One region of the Nocardia sp. NPDC052254 genome, then DNA from elsewhere that is predicted to be linked to it. Evidence: riboswitches for the same ligand, from Rfam matches in the RefSeq annotation. Region 1 holds a riboswitch; each other region holds the start of a gene.

What was found. A riboswitch is a leader RNA that binds a small molecule or an ion and turns the genes downstream of it on or off. The one in region 1 is predicted to bind S-adenosylmethionine.
Region 2: linked by a shared signal. The riboswitch ahead of AB0L57_RS25620 (homoserine O-acetyltransferase) and the one ahead of AB0L57_RS05100 (aminotransferase class V-fold PLP-dependent enzyme) in region 1 are both predicted to bind S-adenosylmethionine.
Region 3: linked by a shared signal. The riboswitch ahead of AB0L57_RS08740 (rhodanese-like domain-containing protein) and the one ahead of AB0L57_RS05100 (aminotransferase class V-fold PLP-dependent enzyme) in region 1 are both predicted to bind S-adenosylmethionine.
Region 4: linked by a shared signal. The riboswitch ahead of AB0L57_RS00295 (GNAT family N-acetyltransferase) and the one ahead of AB0L57_RS05100 (aminotransferase class V-fold PLP-dependent enzyme) in region 1 are both predicted to bind S-adenosylmethionine.

Annotation. Positions count from the first base shown of each region.
Region 1 covers NZ_JBFAUW010000002.1:30,188-34,914, reverse strand. Annotated here, with positions in the region: gene AB0L57_RS05110 (DUF2752 domain-containing protein) at 1-344, shown strand, start outside; gene AB0L57_RS05105 (hypothetical protein) at 362-565, shown strand; gene AB0L57_RS05100 (aminotransferase class V-fold PLP-dependent enzyme) at 550-1,992, opposite strand; SAM riboswitch class IV at 2,041-2,155, opposite strand; gene AB0L57_RS05095 (flavin reductase family protein) at 2,264-2,728, opposite strand; gene AB0L57_RS05090 (crotonase/enoyl-CoA hydratase family protein) at 2,899-3,720, shown strand; gene ppa (inorganic diphosphatase) at 3,781-4,272, opposite strand; gene AB0L57_RS05080 (D-alanyl-D-alanine carboxypeptidase) at 4,420-4,727, shown strand, end outside.
Region 2 covers NZ_JBFAUW010000011.1:199,307-204,033, reverse strand. Annotated here, with positions in the region: gene AB0L57_RS25635 (tRNA (cytidine(34)-2'-O)-methyltransferase) at 1-128, opposite strand, end outside; gene AB0L57_RS25630 (N-acetyltransferase) at 398-910, shown strand; gene AB0L57_RS25625 (DUF3017 domain-containing protein) at 1,144-1,389, shown strand; gene AB0L57_RS25620 (homoserine O-acetyltransferase) at 1,457-2,611, opposite strand; SAM riboswitch class IV at 2,858-2,969, opposite strand; gene AB0L57_RS25615 (NADP-dependent isocitrate dehydrogenase) at 3,271-4,488, shown strand.
Region 3 covers NZ_JBFAUW010000002.1:838,180-842,906, reverse strand. Annotated here, with positions in the region: gene AB0L57_RS08750 (HAD-IIA family hydrolase) at 1-232, shown strand, start outside; gene AB0L57_RS08745 (O-succinylhomoserine sulfhydrylase) at 273-1,487, opposite strand; gene AB0L57_RS08740 (rhodanese-like domain-containing protein) at 1,603-2,025, opposite strand; SAM riboswitch class IV at 2,044-2,157, opposite strand; gene AB0L57_RS08735 (hypothetical protein) at 2,212-2,670, opposite strand; gene AB0L57_RS08730 (FAD-dependent oxidoreductase) at 2,947-4,353, shown strand; gene AB0L57_RS08725 (amidohydrolase family protein) at 4,405-4,727, shown strand, end outside.
Region 4 covers NZ_JBFAUW010000001.1:58,985-63,711, forward strand. Annotated here, with positions in the region: gene AB0L57_RS00285 (ABC transporter permease) at 1-844, opposite strand, end outside; gene AB0L57_RS00290 (ABC transporter substrate-binding protein) at 850-2,454, opposite strand; partial or broken gene AB0L57_RS00295 (GNAT family N-acetyltransferase) at 2,719-3,123, opposite strand; SAM riboswitch class I at 3,131-3,220, opposite strand; gene AB0L57_RS00300 (rhomboid-like protein) at 3,309-3,995, opposite strand; gene AB0L57_RS00305 (Ig-like domain-containing protein) at 4,266-4,727, shown strand, end outside.

The DNA.
Region 1 (4,727 bases):
TGCTGCATTTCCGCGATCCGCATACGCACGGTTCCTACGGAATCTGCCCCTTCTACGCACTCACCGGTTGGTGGTGCCCGGGGTGCGGCGGCCTGCGGGCGATGCACAACCTCACCGAGGGTCGGCTGCTCGATGCCGTGCACAGCAATGTCTTCCTGCTACCGCTGCTGGTCACCGTGGTGTTCTGGTGGGGCCGGTGGGCGTTCGGCCGTTGGCGCGGACGGCCCGACGGGACCTTCCCGTTCACTGTCGGCCAGCGTGGGCAGTGGGTGCTGATCGGCGCCCTCGTGGTGTTCACCGTGGTACGCAACACACCCCTGGGCACCTGGCTGGCCCCTGCCTAGCCGGGCATGCTGAAGATATGGCCGAAGCGGAGACCACTGATTCGTTGAAGACACGAGTGCGCGCGAAAATGCTGCGCCAGCTGAACGAGGACGGTGCACCCGACCCCGAACAGGACGATCCGCGCCAGATCGCCATCGAAGAGGACCTCGAGGCGCTCGATTCCGTCACCGATGGCGATCCGCTGGTGGAGGAGCTGGCCGCGCGCTATCTGGTGCCCTGAGGATCTCGGACCGTGCAGGGCGCGGCGCCGGGTCGGGATTCGGTGAGACCCGCCCGGGTCTCCGGTAGCGCAGACCACTGCCCGTCGGCGCGGGTGTAATTCCAGCGGGCCCCGTCCCGGACCAGTCGATGCAGCGCGTCGATCAGGCGGTCCACATCGGCGACCGAGGTGCCCAGGCCGACACTGGCGCGGACCGCCCCGTCGACTCCCAGCCGCCGCAGCAGCGGATGTGCGCAGAATTTGCCGTCCCGCACACCGATGCCGTACTCCGCCGACAGATATGCCGCGATCCGGCCCGGCTCGAATCCGTCGATGGTGAACGCGACGATGCCGACACTGTCCGTGCTGTCGTCGAAGATGCGCAGAAACTCCAGTCCCGCAGTGGTTTCCAGACCGTCGCGCAGTCGCTGGATCAGGTGGTGCTCATGTTCGACCACTGCCTGTTCGTCGAGGTCCGCCAGGGTCTCGCAGGCCGCCGCGACCGCCGCCGCCCCCAGCACGTTCGGGGACCCCGCCTCGTGCCGCTGAGGTGCGCACGCCCAACGGACATCCTCGGTGGTCACGGTGGTGACCGCGCCGCCGCCGGCCAGATATGGCGGCGCCGCGTCGAGCCAATCGCGCCGGCCGACGAGCACGCCGGCACCGAACGGGGCGTAGAGCTTGTGCCCGGAGAAGGCGAGATAGTCGATTCCGGATGAACTCGCCTGCAGATCGATGCGCCGGTGCGGTGCCAGCTGCGCGGCGTCGACGAGGATCCGCGCTCCGCACTCGTGTGCGAGCGTCGTCAGTTCCGCCAGCGGCAGCACCTCGCCGGTCACATTCGAGGCGCCCGTAATCGCAAGCAGTGCAGCGGGTTCGGCGCGCAGTTCGGCCTCGATGCGGCGGAGCGTCTCGGCGATCGTGGTGGCGGCACGCACCACTCGGCGGCCGCCGCAGGTCCAGGGCAGGAAGTTCGCGTGGTGCTCGATGTCGAGGACCACGGTGTCGCCCGGGACGCAGGAGGCGAGCAGATTCAGCGAGTCGGTGGTGTTGCGGGTGAAGACGACGACCTGATCGGCGGCCGCGTGCACCGCACGGGCCACCGAATTGCGCGCGGCCTCATAGCAATCGGTGCTGATCCGCGAGGCGTAGCCGGCGCCGCGGTGCACGCTGGCGTAGTAGGGGAGCAGTTCGTTCACCCGGTCGGTGACCCGGGCCAGAGCCGGTGTGCTGGCGGCGTAGTCGAAATTGGCGTAGGTCGTGAATCCGCCCTGCACCAGGGGAACTCGGAGCTCACAGCCGGAGACGCGGGCGATCGGGTCGCCGGTTCGGCAGGCGCGGGTGGTGTTGCCGGAGCACCCGGATTCAGCCCGGTTATGGTGCGCGGCAACGGTTTCGGTGGCCGAATCGGCGTCGGGGACGGCAATGTCGGAGACAGCAGTACTCATCGGGACAATCCCTCGGTCCTGGGACTCCGGGAGTGCAACGATGATCGGAGTCCGCGCTTGCCGTGTTCGGTCGAACAAACGGCCAGGTCGTCACCCGGAGCACCCCACCGCGGAGGAGGGTTGCCGACCAGCGAGCCGGGGCTTGATGCTGGCACTCATGACCTGAGCCGAGACTGGCAGACGGCGTGGCGGATTGTCAAGCGCCGTGGCGGACGGAGGGTTGCCGCGTATTCGCGCCGGCGCGAATGCCCGCCTCCACAATCTTTGGGTGTCAGTCCAATCCGGCCGGGCGGTGATATGTGCCGTTGTAGTACAGCAGCGGGTTGCGCATCGGCTCGTCCGCGGTGTCGTCGTGTACCCGGGTCACCAGGCCGACCACCAGGGTGTGATCGCCGATGGGGATCAGCCGATGCACCGTGGCGCGTACCCAGATCGGTGTGTCGTGCAGGACCGGTTCACCGGTCTCGAGCGTCGACCACAACGCAGGATCGGTGAACCGGTGTTCGGCCGATCGCGAAAACCGTTGTGCCAGATGTTGTTGATGTTCGCCGAGAAAGTGGACCACTACGGAATCGGCCTGTGACATCGCATCGATCGACGAGGACCTGTGCGCGATGTTGAACGAGATGAGTGGCGGATCCAGCGACAGCGAGGCGAATGAGGTGGCGGTGAAACCCACCGGCCGATCCGGGCGGGCGAGGGTGACGATTGTCACGCCGGCCGGATAGTGCCGCATGGCGGATCGATACTGTGCCGCGGTGATGCCGTCATCGCTGGGGCCGAGATCTGCGACCTCGGCATCGGGTCGCTGGGAACTGCTCACGGTTCCAAACTACGTCCTGTGCCCCGTGACATATTCCGGACCGCTGCGCCCGAGCCTGCGAACTGCCCCGATACGCTGTAAGAATGACTGATTGGAAGGCTTTCGAGGTCGATCGCACCGGTGCTGTCGCGCGCGTGACGCTGACCGGGCCCGGCAAGGGCAATGCGATGGGACCGGACTTCTGGAGCGAACTGCCGCAGATCTTCGCCGAACTGGACGCGGACGCCGAGATCCGGGCGATCGTACTGACCGGATCGGGTAAGAACTTCTCCTATGGTCTGGATCTGCCGGCCATGAGCCCGACATTCGGCCCACTGCTGGGCGAGAAGGCCCTGGCCGCGCCGCGCACCGATTTCCTGCACGAGATCCGGCGCATGCAGGATTCGGTGACCGCGGTCGCGAACTGCCGCAAACCCGTCATCGCGGCGGTGTCCGGCTGGTGCGTCGGTGGTGGTCTGGATCTGATCGCCGCTGCCGACATCCGGCTGGCCAGTGCCGAGGCGAGCTTCAGTCTGCGCGAGGCGAAGGTCGCGATCGTGGCCGATATCGGTTCGCTGCATCGGCTGCCGGACATCATCGGCGAGGGGCATCTGCGCGAACTCGCCTTCACCGGCAAGGACATCGACGCGGCGCGAGCCGAGAAGATCGGCCTGATCAACGACGTCCACCCCGACCAGGAGGCGGTGCTGGCGGCCGCGCAGGAACTGGCCGAGGAGATCGCCGCGAACCCGCCACTGGTCGTGCAGGGCATCAAGGACGTCCTCGATCAGCCCAAGGCGGGCAAGATCGCCGACGGTCTGCGCTACGTTTCGGCGTGGAATGCGGCGTTCCTGCCCTCGGAAGATCTCACCGAGGCGATTCAGGCCGTGTTCGAGAAGCGCAGCCCGGTCTTCCGCGGCAAGTAGCGGCGGGCAATCGGCGGTCCCGCGACGGCGCTCGCGAAGACGAGCGCCGTCGGACGCCGATCAGTGCCCGCCCTGCTCCTGCAGTCGCTTGTACGCCTCGTCGGTGAGGGTCTCGGCCTTGGCGCGGTTGTCCCAGCCGTCGACCTTGACCCACTTTCCGGGCTCGAGATCCTTGTAGTGCTCGAAGAAGTGCTCGATGGCCTTGCGCTCGAATTCCGGGATGTCGTTCACATCCTGGATGTGGTCCCAGCGCTTGTCGCCGGCCGGAACCGCCACCAGCTTCTCGTCGCCGCCGGCCTCGTCGCTCATCAGCAGCACGCCCACCGGACGGGCCTCGACGATGACACCCGGGAACACCGATTCCGGCAGGAGCACCAGGCAGTCCAGCGGATCGCCGTCGGAGCCCAGGGTGTTCTCGATGTAGCCGTAGTCGGCCGGATAAACCATCGGGGTGTAGAGGTAGCGGTCCAGGCGCACCCGGCCGGTTTCGTGGTCGACCTCGTATTTGTTGCGCTGACCCTTGGGGATCTCGATGGTGACGTCGAACTCCACGTCATCTCCTTCGTCTGATGCGTATGCGTGCTGTGAGCCTGCCGACTCGCCAGCTCGTTCGGGGGAACGCCGGCGAGGTGAGGATAGTGTGGTCCGTGCGGCAGGGAGCGTCCGCCTCGCACGGGTCGATAGGGAGACAGCTGTCACGTGGTAGGTCGTGGTAAGCAGAACATCGGTGGGCTGGCTTCTCGCCGACGCCGCAATATGTGGGTTGCGGTGGTGGTGGCAACCGTTGTGGCCGTGGTCGTGGTCGCGACCGTCCTGGTGACGGTGCGGCCGTGGACCGAGGAATTCCGGCACGGTGGTTTGACGATAGCCGCACCGCCGGCGCCCGTGAAGCCCTTCCCGCAGCTGACCCCCGCGGCGCCGAACGCCCCCGAGGCCGACCGGCAGGGTTTGGCGAATGCGCTGGCACCGGTCGCCACGAGCCCGGATCTGGGCACCTTCGCCGGATC
Region 2 (4,727 bases), on a different contig from region 1:
TTCGGCTCCGAAAGATCGAAGCCGAGCGGTTCGATCAGATGCAGCTCGCATCCGGTACCGGCCGCCAAACGGATCGCATTGCCCGTATTCGGCGGGATACGCGGTTCGAAGAACACCAGCTTGAGCACACCGAGACGGTACCCGCCCGCCCGGCGGCCCACGCCGCGGAGCCCGGCCTTCTGTTACCGTGACCGGCGGCCGTCTTCTGACGGCCGATCCGTTGTATCGGCACCGCGGTGTCGGTGAGTTTCGCAGGAGGTGGGTTGATGACTGTGCACGAGGCCGTTGTGCGCGCATCTGCCGGATATCTCCCCGGGGGCATCGGCTCCTTCCGCGCCGCGGCCTGATTCCGTCCTCGCCGAATCATCACCTACCGATACGAAACGGATTCGTACCATTGACCATTCGTAACTGGATCACACGCGCCGAAACCGCCGCCGACATTCCCGCCGTCCACGCGATCAACACCGCCGCATTCGACCGACCGGACGAAGCCGACCTCGTCGAGGCGTTGCGCGCGGATCCGGCCTGGATCGACGGCCTGTCGATCGTGGCGACCGCACCCGACGGCACCGTCGCCGGCTTCGCGCTGCTGACCCGCTGCCACATCGGCGACATCCCGGCCCTGTGCCTCGGGCCCTGTGCCGTATCGCCCGAGTTCCAGCGCACCGGCGCGGGAGCCGCGGCCATCCGTAACACACTGCGGACGGCGGCAGACCGTGGGGAGCATTTCGTCACAGTGCTCGGTCATCCCGAGTACTACCCACGGTTCGGCTTCCGACGGGCCGGCCAATACGGCATCGATCTGAGTATCGATGTTCCCGACGATGCGCTGATGGTCCTCGCGCTCGACGAGGATCATCCGGTTCCGTCGGGCCGTATCCGCTACGCCGCACCGTTCGGCATCTGATCGCCGCCGGGGCGTAGGCCGGCCCCATCCAGCGGCCGACCTGCGCCCCCTCTCGGCAGGGGTATTCGCTACACGGCCCCGCTCGGGGGCGCATCGCCGCTCGGTCGCGGCGGCCGCATCCGGTGGTCGTCGCGACTCGGGTCGCACATGCGAGAATCGCAGCCGTGACCGACGCGCCCACCACACAACCGCAGCATTCCAGCCCGGCGAACCGCTTCCCCCTTCATCTGCCGATGCTGCTGGTCGTTGTGGTCCTGCTGGTTGCCGTGGTCTTCGTGGCCCAGGACCGCTGGCGCCGTGGCGCGTTCTTCATCGGCGGGGCAACACTGCTCGCGGCGGCGCTGCGCTTGTGCCTGCCCACGGCCCGGGTCGGATTGCTGGCGGTGCGGAGCCGGCCCTTCGATATCGGGGCCTACACCGTTCTCGGCGGTGCCATCATCGTTCTGGCGGCAACGATCAGCAGCCTCGGCGTCGGCTGAGCCACTCGCGATCGAACCGGCCGCACCCGCTCGGCCCACTGCCGGGCCGAGCGTGGCGGCGCTGTGCTCAGGACGCGCGGGCCTCGCGCGCCGCGAGCGCCAGCTCCATGGTCTGTTCCAGCATCTTGCCGATCGCCGCGGTCTCGGTGAGGAATCCGTCGTGCCCGTCGCGGGAGTGCACCACTTCCAGGCCCTTGCAGCCGGGCAGCAGATCGGCCAGCTCCTGCTGGGTCCGCAACGGATACAACCGATCCGAGTCCACGCCGCCGACCAGGCACGGCACCGGGATGGCGGCCAGAGCGGCCTCGATACCCCCGCGGCCGCGTCCCACATCGTGGCGGTTCATCGCCTCGGTGAGCAGGATGTAGGTGGCGGCGTCGAATCGGGCGACGAGCTTGTCGGCCTGATGGTCGAGATAGCTCTGCACCGCGTAACGCCCACCGTCCCACGGGTCTTCCGTGCCCTGAGCGGTGTTGGCGAACCGGTGATCGAGTTCGAATTCGGTGCGGTAGGTCAGGTGTGCGATACGGCGCGCGACCCCCAGTCCGGCCCGCGGGCTGCGGCCCGTGCCGTGATACTCGCCGCCCTGCCAGTCCGGATCGGATGTGATCGCGGCGATCTGCGTGGTCTGGGTGCCGATCTGGTCGGCGGTCGCGCGGGCGCCGACGGCCAGGACCAGGGCGGCGTCGACACGATCGGGGTGACCGGCCATCCACTCCAGCACCCGCATGCCGCCCATGGAACCGCCGACCACCGCGGCCGTGCGGGCGATACCCAGCAGATCCAGCAGCACGACCTCGGCCTCGACCTGATCGCGGATCGAGATCTCGGGAAACCGCGTGCCCCAGGGCTTTCCGTCCGGTGCCGGGGAGGCGGGCCCGGTGCTGCCCTGACAGCCGCCGAGCACATTCGTCGCGATGACACACCAGCGATCGGTATCGAGCGCCGCGCCGGGGCCGACCAGGCCGTCCCACCAGCCCGGCAGCGCGTGCCGATCGTCCGGCCGTCCGCAGACGTGCGAGTCACCGGTCAGGGCGTGCTCGACCAGGACCACGTTGTCGAGTTCGGGCGAGAGCTCACCCCAGCGCTGGACGGCCAGCTCCACGCCGGGCACGACCGCGCCGTTCTCCAGCCGGACCTCGCCGATCGCGATGACTCCCAGACTGCCGTCCGGGGGTGGTAGCAGCGCGGTTGCGCCCGCGCGGGACGCACTCGATTCGATACTCACGGTCACCGCGCCTGCCACACGGGGTGGTCGATTCCGGCCGCCACCATCGGTCTGCGGGCCGGCCGGGGCATGGCACCGGCGGCCGCCAGATCGGCGCGCGACGGGTGCGCGCGCGAGGTCGAAGCAGCACGGACGACGAGGGAACACACATCCCCGATCGTAGCGACACGCCTGGAACGCGCTGCCGCCTCTACACACTTGCCGCGGGGCACGGTGAACTCACTCACTGGTTGCTCCTGATAGTCGCGCTTGCTCTCGGCTTTCGAGAGCCCGGTCAATCACCCGGAGCACCCCACCGCAACTGGAGGGTTGCCGGCCAGCGAGCCGGGGCTTGGCGCTGGCACTCATGACCTGACGTGGATGTTAACAATCGGCCCCGGTGGACGCGAGAGTTGGGCTCGCCCGATTCCGCGCGGACAACCGGGTCGATCGCCCCGGTGCGAGATGGTCGGTGTGACGTGCGACTCCCTCAATGGGGCGGCCCCTGTCATTGAGACCCAGCGCACCAGTACGCTTGTCTTGTTTAGCACCAGGCGTCTCGTGGACAACGCGGGGCGTATACGTTGTCTGTTGAACAGCTGGGGTCCGCTCACAAGCGTGCTCGCCTGGCCGTGCAATGGGAGCACACCTTCCTTAGGAGGACACGAAGATCCATGTCCAAGATCAAGGTTGAAGGGACCGTCGTCGAACTCGACGGCGACGAGATGACCCGGATCATCTGGCAGTTCATCAAGGACAAGCTGATCCATCCGTACCTCGATGTGAACCTCGAGTACTACGACCTGGGCATCGAATACCGCGACAAGACCGACGACCAGGTCACCGTCGATGCGGCCAATGCCATCAAGAAACACGGTGTCGGCGTCAAATGCGCCACCATCACCCCCGACGAGGCTCGGGTCGAGGAGTTCAATCTCAAGAAGATGTGGCGTTCGCCGAACGGCACGATTCGTAACATCCTCGGCGGCACCATCTTCCGCGCCCCGATCATCATCTCCAATGTGCCGCGCCTGGTGCCGGGCTGGACCAAGCCGATCATCATCGGCCGTCACGCCTTCGGTGACCAGTACCGCGCCACGGACTTCAAGGTGCATCAGGCCGGCACCGTCACGATCCAGTTCACCCCGGAGGACGGCTCCGAGCCGATCGTCCACGAAGTGGTGAAGATGCCCGAGGACGGCGGCGTCGTCATGGGTATGTACAACTTCAAGAAGTCCATCGAGGACTTCGCGCGGGCCTCGCTGAACTACGGCCTGCAGCAGAACTACCCGGTCTACATGTCGACCAAGAACACCATCCTGAAGGCCTACGACGGCATGTTCAAGGATACGTTCCAGGAAGTCTTCGAGACCGAGTTCAAGCAGGAGTTCGAGGCCGCCGGTCTCACCTACGAGCACCGTCTGATCGACGACATGGTCGCCTCCGCCCTGAAGTGGGAGGGCGGCTACGTCTGGGCCTGCAAGAACTACGACGGCGACGTGCAGTCCGACACCGTGGCGCAGGGCTTCGGCTCGCTGGGCCTGATGACCTCGGTGCTGCTCACCCCGGACGGCCGCACCTGTGAGGCCGAGGCCGCACACGGCACGGTGACCCGTCACTTCCGCCAGCACCAGCAGGGCAAGCCCACCTCCACGAACCCGATCGCCTCGATCTTCGCGTGGAGCCGTGGTATCGCCCATCGCGGCAAGCTGGACAACACCCCCGAGGTCATCGGTTTCGCGCAGACCCTCGAGGATGTCGTCATCAAGACCGTCGAGAGCGGCCAGATGACCAAGGACCTGGCGCTGCTGGTCGGCGGCAACCAGGGCTATCTGACCACCGAGGAATTCCTCGGCGTTCTCGACGCCAACCTGGCGCGCGAACTGGGCTAGGCACCGATCCGCCGGGCTCACGGCCGGACGGTAGATATCCGGGCACCCGCCCCCACCGATCACGGTGGTGCGGGTGCCCGAATTGTTTCCGTGCACCGACGGGCTGTCGCCGGTGCGCGCGCCGGGCAGCATCTCCTCCGGAAACCGTTCGCCGTGTGATGTTTCCGACACCGTCCTCGTCGGCGGGGCCGCAGGTCGAGAACCCTTGTTCCGCAATGCGTCCGGTGGTTGGACGCGCT
Region 3 (4,727 bases), 810 kb from region 1:
GATGCGTTCGGCGCTGCGGCGGATCGGCGCGCATTCACAGTCGGCGGTGATGATCGGCGACCGGATGGACACCGATGTCATCGCCGGACTCGAGGCGGGGATGCGGACCGTATTGGTCACCTCGGGCATCTCCACCCGGACCTCGATGGAACAGTTCCCCTATCGCCCGACCCTGGTGCTCGATTCGGTCGCCGATCTGGTGGGCCGCACGGAGAATCCCTTCACAGCCTGATCGACCGGCCGCCGAACCGAGACACCGCGGAAACCGGGCCTCAGCCCAGTGCCTGCTCCAGATCGCCGAGCAGATCCTCCACGTCCTCGAGGCCGATCGAGATGCGCAACACGCCGTCGGTGAGGCCAACGGCCGCACGGCCTTCCGGGCCCATCGCCCGATGGGTGGTGGTGGCCGGATGGGTGATCAGCGACTTGGCATCGCCGAGATTGTTGGAGATGTCCACGATGCGCAGCCGGTTCAGCACCTCGAAGGCCCGCTTCTTGCCCTCGTCGGGACCGGCGGCCAGTTCGAAGGTCACCACGGTGCCGCCGCCCGACATCTGCGAGGTGGCCAGCTCGTGCTGCGGATGCGAGGTGAGGAACGGGTACTTGGTCCACGCGACCGCCGGATGCTGCTCCAGGAACTGCGCGACGGCCAGTGCGGACCGCGTCGACTGCCGCACTCGCAGCGGCATGGTCTCCAGGCCCTTGAGCAGGGTCCAGGCATTGAACGGGCTCAGCGCCGGACCGGTGTGCCGCATCAGGTTCTTGACGGGGCCGTTGATGTATTCGCTGTCGCCCAGGATCGCGCCGCCGAGCACCCGGCCCTGACCGTCGATGTGCTTGGTGCCCGAATACACCACCACATCGGCGCCCAGATCGAGGCTGCGCTGCAGCAGCGGCGTCGCGAAGACGTTGTCCAGCACCACTTTCGCGCCGGCGGCATGGGCCAGCTCGCTCACCCGGCGCACATCGACGAGGGTCTGCATCGGGTTCGAGGGCGTCTCGAAGAAGACGGCGGCCGTCGGCTGCGACAGCGCCTGTTCCCACTGCTCGAGATCCTCACCGTCGACGAAGACGGTTTCCACACCCCAGCGCGGCAGGATCTCGTTGCACACCACGAAACAGGAGCCGAACAGGCTGCGCGCGGCGACCAGCCGATCGCCCTGTCCGAGCAGTGCGGCCAGTGCGGTGAACACCGCCGACATACCGCTCGCGGTCGCGAAGCAGGCTTCGGCGCCTTCGAGCAGCCGCATCCGCTCCTCGAACATGGCGACGGTCGGATTGCCGTAGCGCGAATAGACGAAATGCTCGATATCGCCGGTGAAGGCCGCCTCCGCCGCCTCCGCGCTCTCATAGACGAATCCGGAGGACAGATACAGCGCCTCGGAGGTCTCCTCGAATCCGGAGCGCCGCACCCCGCCGCGCACACCCAGTGTCGCGGGGCCCACACCCTCGGGTAGCGGACGATCGAATGCACCGCCGGTGATCATGAATGCCTCCCATCGACCCGGCGGACCGGGCTCGCCGGGAACAGCGCCCGACTACGTGAAATCAATTGCCACACAGGGCCTTCTCCTGCGGTGCCGGCAGCTGAGGAAACGCCGCTCACGACTGCCGCCAGGGCAGCCCGAGCGCGCGCCAGCCCGCACCGCCGCGATGACCGTCGGCGTCCAGCGGTCCCTCGAAACCCTCCAGCACGTTGTAGGAGGGCGCGAATCCGGCCGCGGTGGCGGCGGTGGCCGCTCCGATCGAGCGCTGGCCCGAACGGCACAGGAAGATCACCGGGGCATCGCTGTCGATGCCTCGATCGGCCAGCAGCTGTTGCAGCTGGGCCACGAAATCCGGATTGGGCGACCCACCGAAATCGACCCACTCGATCAGCGCCGTCGGCCGTTCGATCGCGGCGGTGTCCGGTACACCGACGAATCGCCACTCGGCCTCGGTGCGCACATCCACCAGCACCGCATCGGCATTGTCGCGCAACAACTCCCACGCCTGCCCGGGCGTGATGTCACCGGCGTAGCTCACTTGTCGAACCTCCTACGGAATCCGCACTTGCCGTGTCCGGTCGGACCACGGCCTGGTCGTCACCCGGAGCACCCCACCGCGGAGGAGGGTTGCCGGCCAGCGAGCCGGGGCTTGGCGCTGGCACTCATGACCTGAACCGAGAATGCCTGGTCACAGGGTAGATTGTCAAACGCCGACCGGTCGGAATCATGCATTGCCACATACCAGCCAGACCCCCTTCTCCTGGACGAAATTCCAGTTCGCCACGCTCTTGCGACCATCGATCTGGCTGGTCACCGAGGCGGTGGCGTGGTCGCCGTCGATCTTCACCGCATCGACTCCGGCGAGTTCGTACTTCTTGCCGACCGAGTCCGGACCCAGCGGCGATTTCTTCTCGTCGAAGTTCGCGCATTCGGTGGTCTTGCGCCGGTCGGCGTCGGAATCGCTTCGGGCCGTGGCGAAGTTGCGCGCGGCCACGGCGACCCGATCGGTATCTGTGACATTGTTCTCGACCGGGCGGGCGAGCGCGAGGACGACGACAGCGATCACCGCGATCCCGGCGATGACCACGGCGATCAGGAACGGCATCGCCGAACGCGTGGCCTCACGCTGATCGATCGGGATTGCCGGATCGTCGCGCGGGGTTTCCTGATCGCTGTCGCTCATGGGGTCGATCATCCCCGGCGGGCCGAAGTGTCGAAGATCACGCCTGCGTTTTTCGGCGGGCACCGGGAACAGCTGCGATGTACACCACCGATAGAATCGGCAGAACTCCGGCCATATCCGGTGCACGGATCGGATGGTTCCGGGCGCGGCAACGAAGCAGCGCCGGCACCACAGCCAACCGGGCAGATTCCGGCCCGCACGTCAACTTAGCCTAAGCTAAGAAAGACGGCTGAGATTAAAAAGACGAGTGTTTTCGACCAAAGGGTGCGCGTAGAAATGACCGAACACGCTGGAACGAATGGCGGCGCGATCGACCGCCCCCTGCGCATCGCGATCGTGGGTGCCGGACCGGCCGGTATCTATGCCGCCGACGCGCTGATGAAGTCCGATGTCGAGGCGAGCATCGATCTCTACGAGCGGATGCCCGCGCCCTTCGGACTGATCCGCTACGGCGTCGCCCCCGACCACCCCCGCATCAAGGGCATCATCACCGCCCTGCACAAGGTGCTCGACAAGCCTGAGGTCCGCCTGCTCGGCAACATCGACTACGGCAGCGACATCGACCTCGAGGACCTGCGGCGTTTCTATGACGCGGTGATCTTCTCCACCGGTGCGAACGCCGACCGCGCACTCGGCGTCCCCGGTATCGACCTCGACGGCAGCTATGGCGCCGCGGACTTCGTGTCCTGGTACGACGGTCACCCGGATGTGCCGCGCAGCTGGCCGCTGGACGCGGAGAAGGTCGCGGTCCTCGGCGTCGGCAACGTCGCGCTCGATGTCGCCCGTGTGCTGGCCAAGACCGGTGACGAGCTGCTGCCGACCGAGATCCCGCCGAACGTCTACGAGGGCCTGAAGAACAACAAGGCGCTCGAGGTGCACGTCTTCGGTCGCCGCGGTCCCGCCCAGGCCAAGTTCACCCCGCTCGAGCTTCGCGAACTCGATCACTCGCCGAACATCGAGGTGATCGTCGAGCCCGAGGACATCGACTACGACGAGGGGTCGGAAGCCGCGCGCCGCCACTCCAAGCAGGTCGACATGGTCTGCAACACCCTCGAGCAGTGGGCCATCCGCGATGTCGGCGACCGTCCGCACAAGCTGTTCCTGCACTTCTTCGAATCCCCCGCCGAGGTGCTCGGCGCCGACGGCAAGGTGGTGGGCCTGCGCACCGAGCGCACGACCCTCGACGGCACCGGCAACGTCAAGGGCACCGGCACCCACAGGGACTGGGACGTCCAGGCGATCTACCGTGCCGTGGGCTACCTGTCGCAGAACATCCCGGCGCTGCCGTTCGACGATCAGGCCGGAACCGTCCCCAACGAGGCCGGGCGTGTGCTCGCCGACGACTCCGCCGAGGACCCCGCTCAGCGCTTCCTGCCGCAGACCTATGTCACCGGCTGGATCAAGCGCGGTCCGGTCGGCCTGATCGGGCACACCAAGGGCGATGCGAACGAGACCATCGCCTGCCTGCTCGACGATGCCGCCGCCTTCACCCCCGCCGCCGAGCCCGATCCGGAGGCGATCCTGAAGTTCCTGGAGGAGAAGGGCATCCCGTTCACCACCTGGGCCGGCTGGTACCGCCTGGATGCGCACGAGCGCGCCCTCGGCGAGCCGGAGGGCCGCGAGCGGGTCAAGGTCGTCGAGCGCGAGGACATGCTGCGCGCCAGCGAGCCGCACAAGGTGTGAACATCACACACCCGATCCGCATTCGTCACCGACCTGAGGCATGCTGATCACGTGTTCGATTCACACGTTCACATCATCGACCCGCGGTATCCGCTGATCGAGAATCAGGGCTACCTGCCGCAGCCGTACACCATCGGCGACTATCGCAAGCGCATGGCGAATTTCGATGTCGACGGTGGTGCGGTGGTGAGCGCGTCCTTCCAGGGCGCCGACTCCACCTTCATGATCGCGGCACTGGCCGAACTCGGTCCGAACTGGGTCGGGGTGATCAATCTGCCCCCGGATGTCACCGACGAGCAGATCCTCGCGCTGGATCGTGCCGGGGTGCGGGCCATCCGGTTCAACCTCAAGCGCGCCGCGGTCGACATCGTCAC
Region 4 (4,727 bases), on a different contig from region 1:
CGATGCCCTGCACCACCGGAATGTCCTGGTGCAGTACCGCGTTCTGGGTGAGCCGCCCCAGTCCGGCACGCGAGAACACCGTCTCGACGACCACCGATCCCGCCAGGACGGTACCCACCCACATGCCCGCCACGGTGAACGCCGGTCCGGCCGCGGCGCGCAGCACATGGTGTCGTTGCACCCAGGCCCGCGAGGCGCCCTTGGCGAAGGCGACCTCGACGAACGGCTGGCGCCAGGTGGCGGCCAGACCGCTGTACAACACCTGTGCGATGACCGCGCCCACCGGAACGGCGAGGGTGACCGCGGGCAGGATCGTCGCGGGCAATCCGGTCCCGCCGAACGCGGGCACGAGCCGCAGCCGGAACGAGAACAACTGCAGCAGGAGAAGTCCCACCCAGAAGGTGGGCATCGCCGCGCCGATCGGCGGCAGCGCCGTCAGCAGATTCCGTAACCACGGCCGCCGGGTGTAGGACGCGGCCAGGGCCAGTGCGCCGCCGAGCACGATCGCCAGCAGCAGGGCGAGCCCGGCCAGCGCCAGCGTGGCGGGAATCGACTGTGCCAGTGCGCCCGTCACCGGTTGCCCGGTGTTCAGCGAGTGGCCGAGGTCGCCCCGCACGGCGTGGGTGAGCGCGGTCCAATACTGTTCCGGCACCGAGCGATCCAGCCCGTACCTGGCCTTCAACTCGGCGATCGCGGCCGGGTCGGGGACCGCGCCCGGATCCGCGTCGACGGCCATCTGTACCGGATCCGACGGCAGCAGGAACAGCACCGCGAAGGAGACGGTGAAGGCCGCCCACAGCACTCCGGCGGCCTGCAGGACGCGCACGATCACATACCGGGTCAGCGGATTCATCGGGTACTCAGCCAGGTGTCGTGGAACTGCAGCCGCGCCGAGGCCTCGAACCTCAGGTCGTGCACGGCGGCCGAGCGTCCGATCGCTTGCGACAGTTCGATGGTCGGCAGCCACAGCCCGTTGTCGATCACCGACCGCTGGGCCGCGGCGACGAGTGCGCCGCGCGCCGCCGGATCGGTGGTCGAGAGTTGGTCGGCGAGCGCTCGATCCAGTGCTGCGATGGGCTCGCGCTGGTTGAGATTCCGCTGGCCCCGGCCGAAGGTGGTGCGCAGGATGTCGCCGTCCGCGCGAGTGGTGTTGTAGTAGGTGGTGTCGAAATCTCCGGCATTCTGCCGCGCCGTGTATTCCCCCGCGGCCGCGAGTTCGAGCCGCAGATCCACCCCGATGGAGCGTAGTTGCTGCTGGACCAGTTCGAGCGTTGCCCGATTGGCGGCGAACGCGGTGCTGAACAGCACGCCGAACGACAGTCGACGCCCGTCCTTCACGCGGATACCGTCGCCGCCGGGCGCCCATCCGGCGTTGTCGAGGAGGTGGCGGGCCTGCTCCGGGTCGTAGCCGATCGAGTTCGAAAGATCCACGTATCCGGGCGTTTTCGAGGCGAGTGCTCCGGTCGCCGGCAGGAACTGTGGTCCCAGGACCGTATCCACCAGCTGTGTGCGGTCGATTCCGTGCAACAGGGCTTGGCGCACCGCGGCGTCCGACAGCGGTGCCCGGCTCAGATTCGGCTGCAGTCCGAACGGGACGCCCGGATTCGAGGCGAACTGCACCTCGGCGCCGGTCGCCTCGAGCTGCGGAACATCCTGTGGCAGTGCGTCACTGACGGCATCGAGCTGATTCGACGACAGGCTTCCGGTACGTACGCCGGCCTCGGGAACCACCGTGAATTCGATGCGATCCAGATACGCCTCACCAGGGTGTGCGAAGACCGCCGAACCCCATCGGTAACCGGGACGTCTGGCCAGGGTCGCGGAGATGTCCTGCCGGTATCCCGCGTAGACGAACGGGCCGCTGCCGATATCGTCGCCGAGGCAGCGCTGTTCGGCCGGTTTCGCCGTGGTGACATCGGCGAGAATGCCCAGCTGTGGCGTCGAGGACGCCTGCAGGAATTGGGCATTCGGCGCGTCGAAGCGAATGTCGGCGGTGAGGGGATCGATCACCGTGGTGCCCGCGTAGCCGGCCAGATAACTGGCCCCCAGCGGCGCTTTCGCCGTGGTGAGGGTGTGGGCGATGGCGTCGAAGTTCTTCTGCACGGAGGTGGCGGTCAGCGGCGTGCCGTCGCTGAAGGTGACATCCGGCCGTAGATGGAATGTGAAGCTCTTCGCGTCCGGGCTCACCTGCCAGCTGGTGGCCAGCCACGGTGTGATCTCGCCGGTCGCCGGGTTCTGATCGGTGAGCGAGTCCACGATCTGCCGAGTCACGTAGAGGGTCTGGTTGGTGCCGGCCTGGGCCGGGTCCGAGCAGGTCGGAGCCTGGGACAGTCCGTAACGCAGGGTGCCTCCCGGCTGCGGTGGACCGGCATCGCCACCGCCGGAGGCGGGTGTGCAGGCGGCGATCGCCAGCGTCGCGGTGACCGCGCTCGCCAGCGAGAGGATTCGTTTCATTCGGTGACTCCGAGAGGATCGATACGGCGGGCGGCCGGCGCCGCGACCCGGGCCGGTGGGTCGGCGTCGGCAGCAGGAATTTCAGGCGGGAACGGGCCCGCTGGGTATCGGCCGATACCGCAATCCGGAACGGGCCGGGCCGTACCCACCGTCGCGCCCGAACCGGCTGCGGCGCAGCGGTATTGCGGCCGAGCGTGTCGGGTACTTCTCGAACGCGTGCACGAGCGGTCCGGACGGCGACGACACCGCCGGCTCGAGGGCGGTGTATCCGGCGCGGCGGGACAGGGCGACCGCTTCCGGTTGCCGTGGGCCGGTGGTGAGGAGGATCCGGCGATAGCCGCGGCGCAGCGCCTCGGCCTCGAGTTCGGCGAGGACGAGACTCGCCAGCCCGCGGCGGCGGTGTTCGGGCGCGGTCCAGATGCGCTCGAGCTCGGCGGTCCGTTCGTCGTGGCGTCGGAACGCCCCGCCCGCGACGGGTTCGCCGTCCTCGACGACCACCAGCAGATCACCGTGCGGGGCCGCGAAATCGGCGGCCGGGTGGTTCACCAGATCCGCGTGCACCGCACCGGCGCTGCCGCCGTAGCGGCCGCTGTATTCGATGGCCAGTCCGGCGAGCAGCGGCGCGACCATCGGATCGTTCCGGTGGACGTGAAAAACGGTGCGTACCATGATATTTCCTCCATCGGTCCCGGCGGTAGCACCCACACCCCGCAGGGGGTTGCTGCGACGTCGGCGAGCCGGGTCTCTCGATCGCTCTGGATGGGCGGAATGTCACGCTAGGCGAATCTCGATGCGCGGTCAGCACTCTGGATCGGGCTGAATCCAATCCTTGTCGCGGACATCGCGCGGCGATGTCATGACCGATGTCGCACGGATCCGGCGATCGCGCGCAACGCGGCCACCGGATCCCATGGCCCCGGCCGACCTCGGGTCAGTGGATAGCAGGCGAACCCGAGCGTCATCGCGCTGAAATGGCCGATGTCGGTGAAGGTTCGGTTCGAGAACACCGGAATCGCGTAGAAGACGATCACCCCGACGAGATAGAGGTAGCGCCACGGCGACGCGATCCGGTACACCAGCACCGCCACCACACCCGCGAGGGCATAACTCACCCCGTAATCGAGAGTGTTCACCGCCGATGGCGGTGCGTACCCGTGACGGATGGCCCAGTAGAGCACGCCTTCGCTGATGTAGGTCGCGCCCACATGGGCGATCACCAGCACGATCAGCCAGCGCAGCGTTCCCAGCCAGCGCTCGGCCTGAGCGTGGAAGATGCTGTAGGTGACCGCGTACCCGAGCCAGCCGCCGCCCGCGAGCCAGAAGGCGCTGGTGACCAGCACCCGGAACGGATCCTCTCGCAGGTGGTGCAGATTGGTCGACCGGTTGCCGAGCAGGATCTGCGCGTCCTGCGGCGACAGGTGCCGCACCACCACGGTGGACACCAGCAGGATGGCCAGCCAGATGTAGGTCCCCGGCGCACTGCGCACATAGCGTCCGACCGTGACCGGCACGCTTTTCCATCGCAGGCCTGTTCTCGACATCGGATACCTTCCTGGCGATCCGCGGTTCACCCCAACTGTCGGCCGTCGCCGCGATCCCGGAATCACCCGGATGGGGTGAGACGGCCACACCGTGCGGAATGCCGCTAATCCGACAAAATGCCTGGTCCGGGAATGCCGGGCGCGCGAAGTCGGGCGCCGACACGTACTCTGCTGCTGCGGCGCGAAACCGGATTCGTGGTGTCCACTGGAGATGGTGGTTTCCGGTGGGCGCAGCGCATGCGTGGGTGGCGAGCAGAGGGCGGTGATGGCGTGCGTGGACGTCGATCTCTACTGGTGGTGTCGGCGATCATGGCGGCGATCGTCGTCGCGGCCACGGGTTGCGGAGACTCCGGCGGTGGTTCCTCGTCGGCACCGGGGGCCAAGGCCCCGGAATTCACCGCGCCGGCCACCATCGATGTGCCCGCGGCCGATCACGGACCGCTCAATCCGTCGGCGCCGATCGTGGTGAATTCCGCCGACGGGATGCTCACCGCGGTCACCGTCACCGATGCCGACGGCAAGCCCGTGAACGGCGCCTACGCCGCGGACCGGCACAGCTGGACCTCCAAGGACCCGCTCGGTTACGGGGTGAGCTATCGCGTCGCCGCCGAGGCGGTGGATCTGGCCCAGATCGCGACCGACAAGACCTTCACCGTGAACACGATCGACGCCGCGCACAAGGCCTACGCCAATGTGGTCCCGGCACCGGATGTGGTGGCCGACACCGGAATC